3 regions of the Rhizobium sp. N324 genome follow, and region 2 is predicted to be linked to each of the others. Evidence: riboswitches for the same ligand, from Rfam matches in the RefSeq annotation. Region 2 holds a riboswitch; each other region holds the start of a gene.

Region 1 (4,397 bases), 1.4 Mb from region 2:
CGCCGAGTTGATGCCCGGTGCCAAAGGGAAAGACCAGCACGTCGCCCGTCTCGAGATCGGTCGCTTCACCTTCGGTTTTCAGCCAGCAATTGCCGGCGACGACAATGTGAAACGGCATCGTGCCCGAGGCCTTCGCCGAAAGGCCTGCCAGCGACGGTGCAGCGTCGGTCTGCCAGTCGCCAGTCGGCATGAAGCAAAACTGCAGCGATCCGGACAGGCGGATCGTCGACAGCAGCGCCGACAGCACGTCGTCGCGCGCGACACCCGCCGCGTCTGGATTTTCGGACAAGGCTTCACGCATTCCGGCCAAATACGCGCCCCGCGCATCCTCCTATCGTGAACAGGTCACTGCAACAGGGAGAATACTATGCAAACGCCAAGCGACAAACTGGTCGTGCTCGTCACCAAGGGGATAGAATCCGAACTGTCCTCCGTCGCCTTCACTATTGCCAATGGCGGCATCACCGCCGGGCTGAAGGTCTCGGTGTTCCTCACCAGCACCGGGATCGACCTTGTGCGCAAGGGCGGTCAGCGCATGACGCATATACCGCCGCTCGATCCGCTGTCGACGCTTATCGAGAATTTCCAGCAGCGCGGCGGCACGATCTGGGCTTGCCCGCCCTGCGTCACCGCACGCGGTTATACGCAGGAAGACATGCTCGACGGCGTCGTTATCGTCGGCGCCAGCGCCATGCATGCCGAGATCAAACAGGGCGCAGCGACGCTATCGTTTTAACGGGCTGCACTCGCCGGGCGAGGATCGTCTTGCGTCTGTATTTGCCGACCCGAGGCAGGCGCGAAGAAGTGTGTAGCGACTATTCTTGCGCTCGGCGATATAGTCGTGAGATTGTATCGATATACGTGCGATGCTGCATGATGCAGGCGGCGCGGGGGCTTCGATGATATCCGTGAGGGTCAATGAACTGATATCGGTGGCGGGGCAGCCCGATGCCGCCGGCTTTGCCGCATTTGCGGCAGGCGGCTTTGCCGGCGTCATCAACGCCCGGCCGGATGGCGAGGAGCCGGGGCAGCCCGGCAATGCGGCGGAAAAGGCGTCCGCCGCCGCCGCGGGGCTCGACTACAGCTTCGTGCCGGTGAAAGGGGCCGAGATCACCGAGGCCGATATCCGCGCCTTCCAGACGGCGATGACGCAGGTGAAGGGGCCGGTCGTCGCTCATTGCAAGAGCGGCACGCGGGCGCTGACGCTCTATGTGCTGGGAGAGGTGCTCGACGGGCGGATGCCGCCGGGGGATGTCGAGGCCTTCGGTCAAAACCTCGGCTTCGATCTTGCCGGCGCGCGCCGCTGGCTGGAAAAGCGGGCAGGGCAGGCGGCTGAGGTGAAGGCCTTCTTCGAGCCGCGCACTTGCAGTGTGCAATATGTCGTCGCCGACCCGGTGACGAAACGTTGCGCCATCATCGACCCGGTGCTCGATTTCGACGAGATGTCGGGCGCGACCGGAACGGCCAATGCCGACGCCATCCTCGCGCATATCGACAGCGAAGGGTTGACGGTCGAGTGGATCCTCGACACGCATCCGCATGCCGACCATTTCTCCGCCGCGCACTATCTCAAAGGAAAGACCGGCGCGCCGACGGCGATCGGCGCCCATGTCACCGACGTGCAGGTGCTCTGGAAGGAGATCTACAACTGGCCGGCACTCGAAACCGACGGCTCGCAATGGGACCGGATGTTTACCGATGGCGACACGTTCGAGATCGGCGGGCTCAAAGCCCGAGTGATGTTCTCGCCCGGCCATACCCTTGCCTCGGTGACCTATGTGATCGGTGACGCCGCCTTCGTGCATGACACGGTATTCACGCCGGATTCGGGCACGGCGCGCACCGATTTTCCCGGCGGCAGCGCCAGCGCCCTCTGGCACTCGATCCAGGCCATCCTGTCGCTGCCCGAGGAGACCCGGCTCTTTTCCGGCCACGACTATCAACCCGGCGGCCGTCACCCGCGCTGGGAAAGCACGGTAGCCGCCCAGAAGCGCGCCAATCTGCATATATCAGGCATCGACGAGGCCGGCTTCGTGGCGCTGCGCCAGGCGCGCGACCGCACGCTGCCGAAACCGAAGCTGATGCTGCACGCATTGCAGGTCAACATCCGCGGCGGGCGGCTGCCCGAGCCGGAGGCGAACGGGCGGCGGTATCTGAAGATACCGCTGGATGCGTTGTAGGAACGGAGCAGCGTTGCGGTGCGTGCTTCGAGGCTTCGCCCTCTCGGCTGCGCGCCTCAGCATAAGGAAGATCGGAGGGTGCCGCACCCACGACGGCGGGAACGGGAGGATCTTGTGTCGACGCTCAAGAGAGCCTCATCTTGAGGTGCGGAAGCCGAAGGCTGAAGCCTCGAAAGGCGAGGCGGGTGCTCCATTCGCAGAGCGGGATGCGTTTTTGGCAAGGAGCAGCGTTGCGGCGTGCTTCGAGGCTTCGCCCTTTCGGGCTGCGCAGCTCAGCATGAGGGAGGTTGCTGGATGCCGCGCCCACGACAGTGGGAATGGGAGGATGCTTAAGAGAGCCCCATCCTGGGGATGAGGATGCTGGCATTATACCGGCCGACAGCGCTCCGACGGTGCGTCTCCATTTTTCGCCCACCAGACCCAATCCTCCGCAATAATCATTGACGTCGTGCGGGCAGGCGACGTAACTGGGGGCGACGGTTCCCTGAAGATGACTCCAAGGGGATTAATAGGGAACGCGGTGAGGACGACCCAGTAAGGGACCGAGACCGTGGCTGCCCCCGCAACTGTAAGCGGATTGTCGATCATCTCAGGTGTGGCCAGCGATCGGTCATTTCTGAAGGGCTTATGGCCCGGCCACTGCGAGATATCGCGGGAAGGCGGATGACGCGACTTATATCCGCGAGCCAGGAGACCTGCCGTCAATCACGATCCAATCAACCGGGCGGGGATGCCCGGACAAGGAACAGACATGATTGACCTTCTGAACCTTCGCCGAATTTCGGCATGCATCCGTCTCGATTGGGCCTCCTGCGGTTAGTGCACGTGTCAGCGTGCCTTCGGCCGCGCGTGCGGCATAACCGTGCCTTTTCCTTCAATCGAGGTTTTCATGCGCCAGATTCTCGCCACCATGACATTTGCCTTCGGGCTGATCGGCCTTGCGGCACCGAGCCTTGCCGCCACCCAATATCCTTTGACCATCGCCAATTGCGGTGAGCAGGTGACCTTCCAGAAGGCGCCGTCGAAGATCGTTTCGATCGGCCAGGGCATGACCGAAATTCTTTTCTCGCTCGGCCTTGCCGACAAGATCGCCGGCACGGCCGTCTGGGTCGGTCCCGTGCTGCCGCGATATGCCGAAGCCAACAGCAGGATAAAGCGTCTCGCCGACAATGATCCGAGCTTCGAATCCGTCGTCGGGCAGGAGCCAGACCTGGTGGCGGCCGAGTTCGAATGGCATGTCGGTGCGCAAGGCTCGGTCGGCAAGCGGGAGCAGTTCCAGGATCTCGGGATCAATACCTATCTTTCGCCGGCCGATTGCGTCGCTAAGGTCAACACCGATGGCGGCGACGGCGTGCGTGGGGAGTTGTTCACGATGGAACTGATCTATCGCGAAATCGCCGAGCTCTCTGAAATTTTCGACGTGAAGGCGCGCGGCGATGCGCTGATCGCTGAATTGAAGACGCGCGAGGCCGATGCCGTCGCCTCGATAGCGGGCGCATCCGGCAAGAACCTGCCGGTCGTCTTCTGGTTCTCCAGCAAAGAGGTCAATGGTGACGCCTTCATCGCCGGCAAGAACAGTGCTCCGGCCTATATACTGAAGACGATCGGCGCGAAAAACGTCGTCACCACCGAGGAGGAATGGCCGCTGGTCGGCTGGGAAACCATCGCGCAGGCGAACCCCGCCGTCATCGTGCTCGCGACCATGGATCGGCGCCGCTACGCCGCCGACGATCCCAAGGTGAAGATCGATTTCCTCGAGAACGATCCTGTCACCAAGGAACTGGATGCGGTCAAGAACAGGCACTTCGTGATGATGGATGCGCAATCGATGAACCCGACGATCCGCACGATCGACGGCATCGAGACATTGGCGGAGGGCATCAAGTCCTTCGGCCTGTCGCAGTGAAGGCAATGTCGGCCAGGCGGCAGGGATGGTGGGCGCTTGGCGCGCTCACCATTGCTGCCTTTCTCCTTCTTGGGCTGATGATCAGCGTTGCGGTTTCGATCGGCGAGATCGCGATCCCGCTGGCGACGACGGCGGAGGCGGTCTCCAACCGGCTGTTCGGCACGCAATTCGAACTCAGCCGCATTCACCAGGGCATCGTCTGGGATTATCGGCTGAGCCGGGCGCTCGTCGCGGCCAGCGCCGGCGCGTCGCTCTCGCTCTGCGGCGCCGTGCTGCAGGCGCTGCTGCGCAATCCGCTGGCCGAACCCTAT
Region 2 (4,397 bases):
CGAGGTTGTCGTTGGTCATGAACGGCGCCGGATAGTAGACGCGGCCGATCTTGCCTTCCTTGCGAATCTCGATCTTCGAGACGATCGGATGGATCGAGGAGGTCGAGTGGTTGATATAGGAGATCGAGCCCGTCGGCGGCACCGCCTGCAGGTTCTGGTTATAGAGGCCGGAGGTCATGACCGCCGCCTTCAGCGCCACCCAATCGTCCTGCGTCGGAATATGGATTGCTGATTCGTCGAACAGCGCCTGCACTGTCTCGGTCACCGGCTTCCATTCCTTTTCGGTATATTTGTCGAAATAGTCGCCGGAGGCATATTTCGAATTTTCGAAGCCCTTGAAGCTTTGGCCTCGTTCGACCGCCAGCAGGTTAGAAGCGCGGATCGCGTGATAGGTCACCGTATAGAAATAGATATTGGTGAAATCGACGCCTTCCTCTGAGCCGTAGAAGATCCGCTCGCGGGCGAGATAGCCGTGCAGGTTCATCTGGCCGAGCCCGATCGCATGGCTCTCGTCATTGCCCTTCTCGATCGACGGAACAGAAGCGATATGGCTCATGTCGGAGACCGCCGTCAGCGCCCGGATCGAGGCCTCGATCGTCCTGCCGAAATCGGCGGAATCCATGGCCGCGGCGATATTCAGCGAGCCGAGATTGCAGGAAATATCCTTGCCGAGGTGCTTGTAGGAGAGGTCGTCGTTATATTCGCTCGCCTCGCTCACCTGCAGGATCTCCGAGCAGAGATTGCTCATGGAGATGCGACCCGCAACCGGGTTTGCCCGGTTCACCGTGTCCTCGAACATGATGTAGGGATAGCCGCTCTCGAACTGGATCTCGGCGATCACCTGGAAGAATTCACGCGCCTTGATCTTCTTCTTCGAGATGCGGGCATCCGCCACCATCTCGCGATACTTTTCCGTCACCGAAATCTCGGTGAAGGGCAGGCCGTAGACGCGCTCTACGTCATAGGGCGAGAACAGGTACATGTCCTCGTTGTTCCTCGCGAGTTCGAAGGTGATGTCGGGCACGACGACACCGAGCGACAGCGTCTTGATGCGGATCTTCTCGTCGGCATTCTCGCGCTTGGTGTCGAGGAAGCGCATGATATCGGGGTGATGGGCGTTGAGATAGACGGCGCCCGCCCCCTGGCGTGCACCGAGCTGGTTGGCATAGGAGAACGAGTCTTCGAGCAGCTTCATGACGGGGATGATGCCCGACGACTGGTTCTCGATCTGCTTGATCGGCGCGCCGGCCTCACGGATATTCGTCAGCGACAGCGCCACGCCGCCGCCACGCTTCGACAATTGCAGCGCCGAATTGATCGACCGGCCGATCGATTCCATATTGTCCTCGACCCGCAGCAGGAAGCAGGAAACGAGTTCGCCACGCTGCTTCTTGCCGGCATTGAGGAAGGTCGGCGTTGCCGGCTGGAAACGGCCGGAAATGATTTCGTCGACCATGTCGCGGGCAAGCGCCTCGTCGCCACGCGCCAGGGTCAGCGCCACCATGCAGATGCGATCCTCGTAGCGCTCGAGATAGCGCTTTCCGTCGAAGGTCTTCAGCGTATAGCTGGTGTAATATTTGAAGGCGCCGAGGAAGGTCGGGAAGCGGAACTTCCTGGCATAGGCGTGGTCGAACAGGTCGCGGACGAAATTGAAGGAATACTGGTCGAGCACCTCCTGCTCGTAATAGCCCTCGGTCACGAGGTAATCGAGCTTTTCCCTCAGATTGTGAAAGAACACGGTGTTCTGGTTCACATGCTGCAGAAAATACTGCTTGGCCGCCAAGCGGTCCTTGTCGAGCTGGATCCGTCCCTCATCGTCATAGAGGTTCAGCATGGCGTTCAGCGCGTGATAATCGAGCGCTTCCGCCGCTTTCAAAGGGCGTTCGCCGGTGGGATGAGCAAAAGTGTTATGCGGTTTTGCGCCCGCATCCCGCGTCAGAGTTGTTCCCGTGTCCAAAACCGTTCCATTCCGTGTTTGACGTTGGCGACATCCTCCTCCGTGCCCATGAGCTCGAACCTGTAGAGGTAAGGCACCTGGCATTTGCGCGAGATCACGTCGCCGGCGAGCCCGTATGTCTCGCCGAAATTGCTGTTGCCCGCGGCAATCACGCCGCGGAGGAGTCCACGGTTCTCCGCATCGTTCAGGAAACGGATCACCTGTTTGGGAACGGCGCCCTTGCCGTCGCCGCCGCTATAGGTCGGCACAACAAGCACGAAGGGTTCGCGGATAGGGAATGCGTCCGCACCGCCCGCCGGAATGCGCGCCGCGCGCAATCCAAGCCTGGCGACAAAGCGATGGGTATTGCCGGATCGGCTGGAATAATAAACGATCAGCCCCATCGCCTTTTCCCTCGGGTCAGGAGAGCGCGCTGATCATGTCGGGACGGAAACCCGCCCAATGCCGCTCACCGGCGATGACGACGGGGGCCTGCATGTAGCCGAGGCTGCGGACGCGATCGAGCGCTTCGGCATCCTGCGAGATATCGACGATGTCGTAATCGACGCCCAGACGGTCGAGGGCGCGATAGGTGGCGGTGCATTGGACGCAGGCGGGTTTGCTGTAGACGGTAACGCTCATCATGTTCCTCGTGATGTCAAAGAATTCAGGACGCAATACTGGGATCGGGCGCCTTGCGACGTCCGGGGCAACGTTTTGATGGTGATCTGGCAAAGTCGGCGCTTTAAACGCCTGATACGATCCCTTTCGGGATTTGCGCGGGCGGCGGCCTTGATATTCTGGACATGACTTCAACCCCGAAGTGCTCATGCGGACGTTCGGGGCAGCGCAACAGGCGCGGATCATTCCGCTTTCATGCACGCGACCTTCCGGACACCCCGCCGGTGGACATCTAGTTCAAGGCAGGTCTCCTGGCTCGCGGGTCGAAGCACCCTGCCCCAGCCTTCCCGAGGCATCATGCCTCAGTGACCTGAAATCGGACAGTTGCTCGCCGCTCACAGTTGCGGGGGCAGCTCCGGCCTTGTTGCGCCGTTATGGCGAAACGCACCGTATTCCCGTCTTAGCCTGCGATCCTGACGAATCGAAGGAACCTTGAACACTAGATATAGTATCTGAATCCAAAATCGCGTCAACGGGTGGTTTGCACATCTCGTTACGGCAGGTTTGAAATCACTGCGTTCCTGTGAAAAACATGGATAATAAAGGCTTAAACAAAACGAACTGCGGAGAAGGCCGTGATGAGCAGGGCAGCCTGGTCGGCTCCCAGGCTGCTGACAAACCACGGCCAAACCCGTGACGTCATCCTCGGCCTTGTGCCGAGGATCTACGGACGATCAATTAAGTATTTGAAAATAAATGTTTTCCTGTCAGGAAATTGCCGTGGTTAAATGCTCGGCACAAGGCCGAGCATGACGGAGGAGACTTTGTCGGCAAACCGAAAGCCGGCCTGACTGAGGATCGGCTCCGCTGTTTTCGCTTCTCGATCAGGCCCGAACCGGCAGCAGTCTTCACGCCGCCCCCGGAAAAACATTCATCCCTTTACGCGAAGCAATCGCAGCGCGTTGATCGTCACCAGCACGGTAGCGCCGGTATCGGCGAGGATCGCCGGCCAGAGGCCGGTGATGCCGGCAATGGTCGTCACCAGGAACACCGCCTTCAGACCGAGCGCGATGGTGATATTCTCTAGGATATTTCGCATCGTCCGTTTCGACAGTTCGATCATCCGCGCCACGTCGCCGACGCGGCCGTGCAGCACGGCGGCGTCCGCGGTCTCCAGCGCCACATCGGTGCCGCCGCCCATGGCGATGCCGATATCGGCGGCGGCCAGCGCCGGCGCGTCGTTGATGCCGTCGCCGACCTTGGCGACGATGAATCCCTGACGCTTCAATTCGCCGACGACCCGCTGCTTGTCCTCGGGCATCATCTCGCCGCGCCAGTCGATGCCGAGCATGCCGGCAACGGCGGCCGCCGTTCGTTTGTTGTCGCCGGTCAGCATCATCGCCTTGACGCCGGCCGAGCGGAGCGAGGAAAGCCCGGCCTCGGCATCCTCGCGCGGTTCATCGCGCATGGCGATCAGGCCGGCTGCCGCGCCATTGACGAGCAGCACCGACACGCTCTTGCCCTCGTCGTTCAATGCGGTAATGCGTGCATCCTTGTCGCCATCGAGTGCTTCGCGCTCGCGAGCAGCGGATGGCGACAGCAGATCGAGCGTCTCACCGCCGACTTTGCCGCTGACACCCTTGCCCGGCAACGCTTCCAGTTCGAAAGCCGGCGGCACGGGAACACCGTCCGCCCTGGCGCGGTTGAGGATCGCCAGCGCCAGGGGATGGCTGGAGCCCTGCTCCAGCACCGCCGCGCGCGACAAGACCTGCGCCTCGCTCAATCCGAAGGAAACGAGATCGGTGACCTGCGGCTTGCCTTCCGTCAGCGTGCCTGTCTT
Region 3 (4,397 bases), 1.5 Mb from region 2:
CATCGGCCGGAATATCGGAGAGCGGGTAACCCGCTGCTTCCATCGCGCGAAGCACCTGGATGCTGCCGGCCGGCGTATCCAGGCCGACCCCGTTGCCGAGCCGGCCGTCGCGGTTCGGGTAGTTCGCCATGACGAGCGCGATGCGCCGGTCGTGTGCCGGCGTGGCGCGCAGCCGCGCCCAGTTGGCCGCGAGTTCCGCCGTATAGCGCACCCGGCCGGCGACTGGTTCGCTGGCGACAATGTTGGTTTCGACAGCCGCATCGTAACGCGCCGCCGTCTTGAAGGAGACCGCCCGCGCCAGCACCCGGCCGTCGACTTCGGGCAGCGCCACGTTCATGCCGAGATCGCGCGCCGACAGGCCTTGCGACGAAGCTGCCCATGCCTCCCGCGACGAGGCCGACAGGATTGCCTGCAGCACCACCGCCCCATTCGCCTCCAGCACCGTCGGCTGCCGGTCGGCACCGGGCGCGGAGACGGCAAAGCCGGTCGTGTTGATCACAACATCAGGTTTCAGCGCTGAAAACACGCTTTCGAGAATGCCGGTCGAGACGGGATCCTTGAGGCTATAGGCAAAGACCGGCAGCGGCCGGAGGCCCTGCGCCTGCAAGGCTTCGATCAGCGCCTCGATCGGCCCGGTTTCGCCGCTCTGCACGAGGGCGCGGTAGAAGCTGATGGCGACGATTGGCCCCACCGCCACCTTCTCCGCCGAATGTGTCACCCGCCGCCACTCCTCGACCCCGATCAGCCCCCGCCCCGGCCACCAGAGGCCGGCCTTCATCAAAGGCACCGCCGGTGCTGGCTTTTCCGCGCCCGACAGCATCGCCCCGGCATAATCAAGAAAGGCGCGCGCATTGGCATCGCCGCCCTCGATCAGATAGGTCCAGAGCGCGTTGAGTTCGTCGAGCCCGACATTCGAAAACGGCGTCAACCCCGCATCCGGCCTGGCATCGCCGGGCAATACCGCAATCAGCGCGCCATTGCGGGCCGCACAAGCATGCAGTGCCTCCAGCGCATAATGGAAATAGCTGGCGCCCCCGAGCGCCCGCACGATGATGAGCCTGGCATGCCGCGCCGTGCGCTCGACATAGGTATCGACCGACATCGGGTGCTTGAGGCTCATGAGACTGGCGAGCCGCAGCGAATGCGGGCCACCGCAGGCGCGATGGGCGGCTGCGATTGCCGCCAACTCGCTGTCGGCGGCCGACAGGCACAGGATATCGCCCGGCGTCTGGCCGAGGTCGATCGCCTCCTCGCCGTCGCTGATCGTTCCCTGCTGGGCCAGAAGCAGATGCATCCGTTTATACCAGCGCCTCGATCGCCATCCGCACAGCAGCCTCATCCATCTCATGCAGGCCGATGACGACGAGACGTGTGCCGCGCTGTTCCCCAGGCGTCCAGGCGCGATCGAAATAGTGGTCGATGCGGCTGCCGACGGCCTGGAGTTGCAGGCGCATCGGCTTGCCGGCAACGTCGACGAAGCCCTTGAGGCGCAGCACGTCATGGGTTGATATGATGCTCTTCAGCGCCTCGACGAAACTGGCAATATCGGCGACCGGGCCGAGATCGACGACGAAGCTATCGAATTCGTCATGATCGTGCGGTGTGCCGTCCTCATGCTCGAGTTCGTGATGCGACTTGCGATTGGCGATATCGTCCTGCGTGCCGATGCCGAGACCGAGCAGGATGCCGGCCGGCACCTCGCCGTTCCTCGCCTCGATCATTGCCGGCTTGCGTGCAGTGCGGGAAGCGACCTCGTCGCGCACCCGGCTAAGACCGGCCACGTCGATCAGGTCGGTCTTGTTGAGCACGATCAGATCGGCGCAGGTGAGCTGATCCTCGAACAGCTCCTCGATCGGGCTCTCGTGATCGAGCGATTCATCCTCACTCCGCGCTGCCTCGACAGCATCGTGGTCGTCGGCGAAGCGGCCGGCGGCGACGGCGGCGCTGTCGACCACCGTGATGACGCCATCGACGGTGACCTGGGTGCGGATGTCAGGCCAGTTGAAGGCCGCGACCAGCGGCTGCGGCAAAGCAAGGCCGGAGGTTTCGATGACGATATGGTCGGGCCGCTGTTCCCGTTCCAGGAGCTTTGTCATCGTTGGGATGAAGTCGTCGGCAACTGTGCAGCAGATGCAGCCATTGGTCAGCTCGATGATATCGTCCTCGCTGCAGTTTTCTGCGCCGCAGCCCCTCAGCACCTCGCCGTCGACGCCGAGATCGCCGAACTCGTTGATGATCAGCGCGATCTTCTTGCCGCCGGCATTGGTGAGCAGATTGCGGATCATCGTCGTCTTGCCGGCGCCAAGGAAACCGGTGATGACGGTTGCGGGAATTTTCTGCTGGTTCATGGATTTAACCCTTCATTTTCAGCGGCAATCCTGCCGCGATGAAATAGACTCCGGCGGCCTTTGCCGCGATCATCTGGTGGAGACGGCCGGCATGATCGCGAAAATCCCGCGCCATGCGATTGTCGGGCACGATGCCGAGGCCGACCTCGTTGGAAACGAAAACGAGCCGCGCCTTCGCGTCAGGCAGGAAATCAGCGAGCGCCGTAAACTCCGCGGTCATATCCCGCTCCTCCATCATCAGATTGGTGGCCCAGAGCGTCAGGCAGTCGATCAGCACGATACGCCCCTCGCCGTCGATGGCGGCAAGCTTGCCAACGAGATCGAGCGGCTCCTCATGCGTCGTCCAGGAGAGGCCGCGATCGGTCCTGTGCTGGGCAATGCGCGCCTGCATCTCGTCGTCCCAGGCCCGGCCGGTCGCGAGATAGTGGCGGTCGAGGCCGGTTGAAACGACAAGGTTTTCGGCAAAGCGGGATTTGCCGGAGCGTGCGCCGCCGAGGATAAAGGTGGTGTTGGTCGAAGCGATCGTCATACGCAAGCGCTCCCGCTAGAGAGGGCGCGGCGGCGCCACATCCCTCTTCTCCCCAGCGGGGAGAAGGTGCCGGCAGGCGGTTGAGGGGGTGAGCGGCGAAGCCGCGAATGCACTGAGCACAAGCGAAGGGCAAAATGACGGAGGCGCCGTGCGGCCCCCTCTTCGGGCCACCTTCTCCCCGCGGGGGAGAAGGGGAAATCCATACGCACCACACAAGGCAGCGCCGAATTCAATCGTTCAGCCAAAACAACCTCCGTGCTGGCAGCGGGTCTCTTGCCCAGGGTTGGGCTTCTCGCCCGGCACGAATGGCAGGTCTCCTGGCTCGCGGTTGTCGGCCGCAATCGGGGCAGACCGGAAACCGGTCGCCCCTGATCGTGCCGGCGGATCTGCCTCGCCTTCCCGGCCGCATCGGTGAAGAGGTGGACGATTCGTAGAAATAGAGGCGTCCGACCCCGGTTGATCACAATGCATGTCCAGTGGCTTTTCCGGCATGTCGCCCGCCCTGCCCGCCTGCACCATTGCAGACTGCCGGCCGGAAGGGCTGGATGCCGGATGGAAGACCCTGACCGCTCTACAGTCGCGGGGTCGGCTGTGATGAAGGCGCCCGGTTTGGGTCCGCCCCGTCACATTCCCTTTTCATCCGGAAAGGCATAACACCGATCCGGAACCATCCGTTATATCCGAGGATGGTCAGATGACCATCCTCGTGGGATGGCCAAACGACCATCCGTTGAGGGATGGTTAGGCAAGCCTGGGGATGGAGTCAACGGCCTTGGTGTGACTGCGAAGCTGGCCGGCCGAAAGAGGGTGTCGCATAAAAACGACTTATTCTAGCTAGAAAGTCTTCTTAGATCAGTAGCTTACGTCATAAAAATTTAGCCCGACCGCCGGGTTTTTGCCGCAATTCCATCGCAAGCGGACAGCACCCCCGCCCTTGACCGGGCCTCTCTCCGCCTAGTTGTCTAGCCATGCTTATGAAATTGGATCGGCGCCGTTTCCGTGCGCTGCGTGTCTTCTTCGACCCGGGGCGGCTGCGCGCTCTGACTCGCCGCAGCGAAGTCGGCCTGTCGCTGGCGGGCGCCGTCGTCGGCATCGCCTCAGGGCTTGCGGTCACCGGCATGAGCTACGTTTCGAATGAGCTGCACCAGCTGGTCTTCGGCATACCGGACAGCGAAAGGCTGAGCTCGTCGGTGATCGACGACAAGCTGCTGCTGCTCTCCGCCCCCGTCATCGGCGGCATTCTGCTCGGGCTGTTGCTCTTCATTTTGGCCAAGCGCCGCAAGAAACCGATGGTCGACCCGATCGAGGCCAATGCGCTGCATGGCGGCCGCCTGTCCTTGACCGACAGCATCATCGTCGCTGTGCAGAACCTGATCTCCAACGGCTTCGGCGCCTCCGTCGGCCTGGAGGCCGGCTACACCCAGCTTGCCGCCGGCCTCGCCTCGAAATTCGGCCTGAAACTGCAGCTCCGCCGCTCGGATCTGCGCATCCTCGTCGGCTGCGGCGCAGCCGGTGCCATC

Evidence for each region. Region 2 has a riboswitch for cobalamin ahead of nrdH (glutaredoxin-like protein NrdH). Riboswitches for the same ligand answer to the same signal wherever they lie in the genome.
Region 1: another riboswitch for cobalamin. It lies ahead of AMK05_RS13570 (ABC transporter substrate-binding protein); the one in region 2 lies ahead of nrdH (glutaredoxin-like protein NrdH).
Region 3: another riboswitch for cobalamin. It lies ahead of cobU (bifunctional adenosylcobinamide kinase/adenosylcobinamide-phosphate guanylyltransferase); the one in region 2 lies ahead of nrdH (glutaredoxin-like protein NrdH).

The regions. Positions count from the first base shown of each region.
Region 1 covers NZ_CP013630.1:2,804,600-2,808,996, reverse strand. The annotation lists gene AMK05_RS13585 (AraC family transcriptional regulator) at 1-301, opposite strand, end outside; gene AMK05_RS13580 (DsrE family protein) at 368-736, shown strand; gene blh (bifunctional sulfur transferase/dioxygenase Blh) at 900-2,180, shown strand; cobalamin riboswitch at 2,641-2,897, shown strand; gene AMK05_RS13570 (ABC transporter substrate-binding protein) at 3,070-4,086, shown strand; gene AMK05_RS13565 (FecCD family ABC transporter permease) at 4,092-4,397, shown strand, end outside.
Region 2 covers NZ_CP013630.1:4,156,712-4,161,108, forward strand. The annotation lists gene nrdE (class 1b ribonucleoside-diphosphate reductase subunit alpha) at 1-1,957, opposite strand, end outside; gene nrdI (class Ib ribonucleoside-diphosphate reductase assembly flavoprotein NrdI) at 1,936-2,340, opposite strand; gene nrdH (glutaredoxin-like protein NrdH) at 2,357-2,578, opposite strand; cobalamin riboswitch at 2,842-3,067, opposite strand; gene AMK05_RS20015 (heavy metal translocating P-type ATPase) at 3,489-4,397, opposite strand, start outside.
Region 3 covers NZ_CP013630.1:2,664,618-2,669,014, forward strand. The annotation lists gene cobN (cobaltochelatase subunit CobN) at 1-1,294, opposite strand, end outside; gene cobW (cobalamin biosynthesis protein CobW) at 1,299-2,348, opposite strand; gene cobU (bifunctional adenosylcobinamide kinase/adenosylcobinamide-phosphate guanylyltransferase) at 2,353-2,877, opposite strand; cobalamin riboswitch at 3,168-3,564, opposite strand; gene AMK05_RS12865 (chloride channel protein) at 3,846-4,397, shown strand, end outside.